DNA from 2 places in the Dickeya sp. CFBP 2040 genome. Region 1 is predicted to be linked to the other one. Evidence: riboswitches for the same ligand, from Rfam matches in the RefSeq annotation. Region 1 holds a riboswitch; the other holds the start of a gene.
The links. Region 1 has a riboswitch for thiamine pyrophosphate ahead of Dpoa2040_RS18315 (hypothetical protein). Riboswitches for the same ligand answer to the same signal wherever they lie in the genome.
Positions count from the first base shown of each region.

Region 1 (3,110 bases):
ATAACAAAAAAGTGACAAAATAATGCCAATTGTGACAATTTTTAGAATCAGATCACATCAATGGCATGGTTAACTGGCTATTATTGCAGCGCTGAGAAAATACAAAACGTAAAATAAGCGTAGTAATGCTACTAGGAACCACCTCCTTGGCCAGCTCAATCTCCCTTGAGCTGGCTTTTTCTTTTCTGGCTACTTACTCCCGCTTCAGGCGTGGGCTATTCACCAGATAGAGCGTAATCACCAAAATCAGGATCGCACCGGAATAGGTAAAGGTATCCGCCGGGTTTTTATGATCGACAATAATCAACCGCACGATGGCGGTAATACCGATGTAAATGAAGTAGCGCAGCGGGAAGTGATAACCGGATAGAAAATACTTCACGATCAGCGCCAGAAACTCAAAATAGAGAAAATAAATCACCAGACTTTCGATCAGCATATACGAAGACTCTTTTTCATTGCTGACCAGCAGAACCGAGGCCAAATGCCAGGTTTCCTTGCCCAGAAAAATCACCAAAATCACCGCCAGCAGTAACAGACCCAAATTAAGTATCGTCTGTAGCCCTTTGGCAATCATGACTGCACGCGCTGAACCCGCCATGAGCATCTCCTCAGTCCTGTCATTCAGAGAAAACACCGCTCAGAAAAAAGCCTCTAAAACCCGGCAAGCGTTAGCCCCACCACACAGGCAATAATCTGACACAGATCACAAAATTACCGGGTCATCTGCAGGCTGTCTATGCAATATTATTACCATTTATCTAAATTTCTTATCGCTTGTATCAGGACACCACCTTTACCACCAGTGGTGAAAATGGTGTACCGGGCCGATGCCATAACCAACCTCTAGCGAATCCGCCTGCTCCAGCGCCCCTTGCAGCCAGACCCGCGCGGCGGACAAGGTATCCCGCCAGTTATTATGACGAGGTCGCAACGCTGCCAGCGCAGCCGACAGCGTGCAGCCGGTACCGTGCGTATGCCGGGTGTTGACGCGCGGCGTACTCAACCGCACCGGCTCAACATCCGGCATGAACAGCCAGTCCGGGCTTTCGCTGCCGTTCAGGTGGCCGCCTTTCATCAATACCGCCTGACACCCCATTGCCAGCAATGCTTCCCCTTGCCGGCGCATGTCTCTTTCATCGTCAGCAAGCGAGCACCGTAATAGCGCCGCTGCTTCCGGCAGGTTGGGGGTAATCAGCGATACACGCGGCAACAGTAACTGGCGCACCACCTCCACCGCATCTGGCGCCAGTAGCGCATCACCGCTTTTCGCCAGCATCACCGTATCCAACACTACATAAGGCACCGGGTAGCACAACAGTCGGTCCGCTACGGCTTCCACAATATCCCTCTGTGCCAACATGCCGATTTTGGCGCTATCAATGCGTACATCACTCAGCACCGAATCCAGTTGGGCGGCAACAAACGCCGGTTCAATGCGATAGACCGACTGCACGCCGCGTGTATTCTGCGCCACCAGCGCGGTAATCACGCTGGTGCCGTAAACGCCCAGCGCTGAAAACGTTTTGAGGTCAGCCTGAATGCCCGCGCCGCCGCTCGGATCAGTACCCGCGATAGTCAGTGCGTTGAGACGTTTCATACCAATGCCTCCCGGTTCAGGGTATAGAGCGCATCCGAAAACGCGTGGATGAAGCTCTCCGCGCCACTCGCCCATTGCCCGAAGCGGAGCACCACAACACAAGCGGCGGTAGCATGACAAGGGCGGTGCCTTTCCTGCGAACAGAAATCAGTCACCATCTCATGGGTAAAACAATGTGTCAGCGGCGCGCGTGAGCGGAAAGCATCAAGGGAATCTGCGAAGAATGCAGCGGGGAAACGTACAGATCGAGCGTTCATAAACCTCCCAACCAGCGTGAAAGAAAGCGGTACCGGTGGGGATACCGTGACTTCCCTACGCTGGCATTATCCAGATCAGGTAATACGGGTTTTTCTCAGCCTTCACGCAGAAGGGCACCCCGAGTCAACGAACGCCATTATTGGAAGCATTAGCGAAAAAGATCAATGACAGATTAAAGAAGGTTAGTAGCAGGCATCAGCCAGCTTCATCATTTTGCCCGGCACAAATCAGCACCACCATCCTTTAATCGACATCAACAACAAACCCAATAACCCGCCACCTGAAATATGAAAGGTATAGATAAGATATATCTCATATATTGCTACTGAAATATTAATGTCATTACAACACTAAATTATAAACCTGAGCCATTGCATTTAAAATTTAAGCCACAGTGTAGATAACGCCATTCATTATTTAAAAATCAGGAGCATCAGACTTATGCCGGTCATTAAAAAAATCGCCAATATATTTCAGTTCATTAAAAACACAACATACTGTTTCCGCCGGTCTATTTTCTTTGCAACTCACCAGAGAAATAGCAATAAAAAAAATATATTACTCATTAATAAGATAAAAAACAGTGTGATTGACATACGTTGGATGTCATGGGTCACATCAAGACTATTACCTCTTTTTACTGTGCTATTCCTTTATACCCTGCCTGTGCAGGCGGCAATGTTCAACAACGCTGTGGTTTTTGGTGATAGTTTGAGTGATGCAGGTAATCTTTCACAGACATTAGGACTAGGTGTTTCAAGGTTTACCACTAATCCTGGAGAAAATACTGCCATGTATGTAGCCGATGGCTTAGGTTTATCCGTCACTGCTTCATCCTCCGGGGGGACTGACTTTGCCTGGGGTGGAGCCGGTATTCTTAATAACTATTCGCTGGGTATCCTTTTCTCAAGCACGATCCAATCTCAGGTTAACAGTTACTTGCAAAATAACCATGCCAGCGCGTCAACACTTTATCAAATGTGGGGAGGCTCCAATGACATATATGCCATCTACGAGTCCGCCCCCACCACAGCAACAGCGGAGATTATTCCCGTAGCGCAGGAAGAAGTATCATTATTGAACAGCCTATATCATGCAGGTGGGAAATATGTAGTGGTTTACAACCTTCCTAACCTTGGAGCAACTCCTGACGGCATAAGTCATCACCTGGAAAAAAAATATCAGGACGTGGTTAGCCAATATAATCAGACATTAAACAACGGTCTCGACACACTAAGTAAAGATGGGCTTA
Region 1 is NZ_JAAVXH010000021.1:44,268-47,377, forward strand. Features, by position in the region: gene yegQ (tRNA 5-hydroxyuridine modification protein YegQ) at 1-4, shown strand, start outside; gene psiE (phosphate-starvation-inducible protein PsiE) at 194-601, opposite strand; gene thiD (bifunctional hydroxymethylpyrimidine kinase/phosphomethylpyrimidine kinase) at 797-1,600, opposite strand; gene Dpoa2040_RS18315 (hypothetical protein) at 1,597-1,857, opposite strand; TPP riboswitch at 1,893-1,989, opposite strand; gene Dpoa2040_RS02955 (autotransporter outer membrane beta-barrel domain-containing protein) at 2,300-3,110, shown strand, end outside.

Region 2 (3,110 bases), on a different contig from region 1:
AATGTCACGCTGAGCGCACCGGCAGCCAGCGCGATGCCAAGAGAGGTCCAGAATGTTTGCCATAAAGCGGGCTGGCGCAACACGTCTGGTAGCGAGCGGTTTAGTCCATCCACCACCACGGCCAGCAGCGGCGGCAGCAGCAGTAATAGCACCGCTGTAATCAGCAGCGTATCGGCAACGCGGCTACACAGGCTGTCTTGTGGGTCGCGCCAGTGCTGGCGATTACTGACACCGACCGCCAGTAACCGGCTCAGTCGCTGGCTGAGTAACACCAGCCCCAGACAACATACCATCTGTAATAGCGCCAACAGCGCGGCGCGCGCCGGGTCATAATCAAAGTTGAGCGCCTGATAGATAGCCAGTTCGATGGTCGTCGCCTGCGGGCCGCCACCCAGCGCCAGCACGGTAGCAAAGCTGGCAAAGCACAGCATGAAGATCAGTGCCCCGGCAGGTAAGAGCTGGCGGCGCAGCCACGGCCATTCCACCAGACGGAAGAAGTACCAGCCGCGCAGGCCGAGTTGTGCTGCCAACTGGCGTTGCTCGGTCGCAATGCCTTCCAGCGCCTGCAAGAACAGTCGGGTTGCCAGCGGCAGATTAAAAAAGACATGAGCCAGCAGGATGCCCTGCAAGCCGTAAGGCGAAAACCGGTATTCGATGCCCACCTGCATCAGCAAACGTGCCAGCCAGCCTTCCCGTCCATAGACGCTGAGAATGCCGAATACCGCCACCAGCACCGGCAGCACCAGCGTCATCGCGCACAGGCGCAGCAACAGACGATGGCCGGGAAAACGGCGGCGATACAACGCCCGCGCCAGAAACAGCGCGGGCAAGGTGGAAAGCAGTGCCGATAACAACGCCTGCCAAAAGCTGAAGCGGATGACATGCCAGAGGTAGCTGTCATTCCACAGCGACTGCCAGGGCACGCTGGGTGCGTCCAGCCACAGTGCGCCGAACGCCAGCACGGCGGTGCCAAGCAGTAAAACAGCCGCCAGCAGCCCCGGCCACAGCCAGCCGGGAATCAGCGGCTGACGGCGCGCTGCCATGCCTGAACCCAATTCGTCCGCTGTTCTGCGACTTGCTGTGGGGTAAACTCCAGCGCGCTGGCAGGCCGCGTCAGGGTGTTATAGCCTTCAGGCAACTCGGTTTTGATCACCGGGTACATCCAGTTAGTAGTCGGAATGATCTGCTGAACAGCAGGGCTTATCATAAATTGCAGAAAACGTGCTGCCAGTTGTGGGTTTTTACTGCCAGCCAGTTGGGCGGCGACTTCCACCTGCAGGTAGTGGCCTTCGCTGAAATTGGCCGCCGCATAGCTATCTTTCTTCTCGGCGATGAGATGGTAAGCCGGTGAAGTGGTGTAACTCAGCACCAGATCGGCTTCACCTTTCAGGAACAGGCCGTAGGCTTCGCTCCAGCCTTTGGTGACGGTGACGGTTTTCGCCGCCAGTTTCTGCCAGGCTTGTGGTGCTTTGTCGCCATACACGTTTTGCATCCACAACAGTAACCCCAGCCCCGGTGTGCTGGTGCGCGGATCTTCGTAGATAACCTTCCACGACTGGTTGCTTTCCACCAGTTCATGCAGGCTTCTCGGCGGGTTTTTCAGCTTGTCTTTGTTATAGACGAAGGCGAAATAGCCGTAGTCGAAGGGCAGGAAGGTGTCGTTGTGCCAGCCGCCGGGCAGCGTCAGCGTGCTGGTGTTGACGCCATGCGGGGCGAACAGGCCGGTCTGCGCCGCCGCCTGCACCAGATTGTTATCCAGTCCCAGCGCCACGTCCGCCGGGCTATTTTTGCCCTCCATACGCAGACGGTTGAGCAGCGCGACGCCATCTTCCAGCGCGACGAATTTCAGTTCGCAGTCACACTCTTTTTCAAATGCGGTTTTGACCGCCGGGCCGGGACCCCACTCCGAGGCGAACGAATCGTAGGTGTAGACCGTCAGGGTCGGTTTGGCGAACACGGGGGCGGACAGCAATAACAGACAGGACAGTAATTTCTTTAACACTTTGCGCTCCAAATTGTTGAAGGCGGCAAAGGTCTTTGAGCAAGCAGGATGCAGTCTCAAATCCCTTCGCCGGTATTAACCGGATCAGGTTCGACGGGTATTTTCTCAGCGGCGCAAACGTACATGATTGTTAGTACATGACTATTCGTACATGACTGCTCGTACATGAATGTTGGGGCCGCACCCCGTTGAGAACGGCGCTATTGTAAAGTGTTTGTCACATCAGTAAAAGCGTCATGACTGGCGGCAGAGGATCATGTTGGCGGGGCTGGCGGCGCGAACCAGGCGGACTTGAAATCGAACCAGCCCAGCGTGTTCATATGCAGTCCCCGCATGTTGGCTTGCCCTTGCAACCGCAGCCAGTGGTGGAACAGCGGATGAAGCTGCTGGCGGCTGACCAGTGACTGGCTCCAGTCCGCCAGTGATAGCTCGCCCTGACGCCACTGACGTGCGGTGTTATCCAGCTCGTCTTCCCCCAGACAATGCCGCAGCAGTGGCAGTTCATACAGCATGGCGAACAGGGAAAATTCCAGCGGCAGGTAGAAGTTAGCACTGCCGAGCCAGAGGTCGCTGGCGTCAGCGCCCTGACACCAGACGTCGAACTCCAGACTGCGTAGCGTCAGCGTGACGCCGTGCGATGCCAGCAGACGGCCTATGATGCTGCTTATCACCGCGTATTCGGGGTGATCGCGATAGCTGGTGAGGGTGAGGTGCGTCAGGCCGACGGGTTTTTCCCGCACTGCCCGCGGTGGGCTGTGATGCCAGCGCGGCAGCAGGCCATAAGCGGGAGACCAGTCGCTCTGGTACGGGCTATCGGCCAGGCCGAGCATCGCCACGGGGCTGAGTACCTGACATAACCAGTGACGAACCTCCGGGTCTGCCATCTGCGGCGAACGGCGGTCGAACAGCAGGAAATAGCAGCCTTCTTCAAGCCGATTTTCCAGTTCATTATCGATGGTGTCATCGCCTTGCAGCGTGACCGTGCAGGCGGGGATGATCGGCGCGTCCGGCAGCACCCAGATACTGACTTCGTCAATGAGCGCCCGGTAGCCGAAGTAATCGTCAAACGCGGCGATTTTTAACTGATTGGGGGAATTGCGTACCACTT
Region 2 is NZ_JAAVXH010000087.1:248,958-252,067, reverse strand. Features, by position in the region: gene thiP (thiamine/thiamine pyrophosphate ABC transporter permease ThiP) at 1-1,043, opposite strand, end outside; gene thiB (thiamine ABC transporter substrate binding subunit) at 1,019-2,002, opposite strand; TPP riboswitch at 2,046-2,200, opposite strand; gene sgrR (HTH-type transcriptional regulator SgrR) at 2,257-3,110, opposite strand, start outside.
Region 2: linked by a shared signal. The riboswitch ahead of thiB (thiamine ABC transporter substrate binding subunit) and the one ahead of Dpoa2040_RS18315 (hypothetical protein) in region 1 are both predicted to bind thiamine pyrophosphate.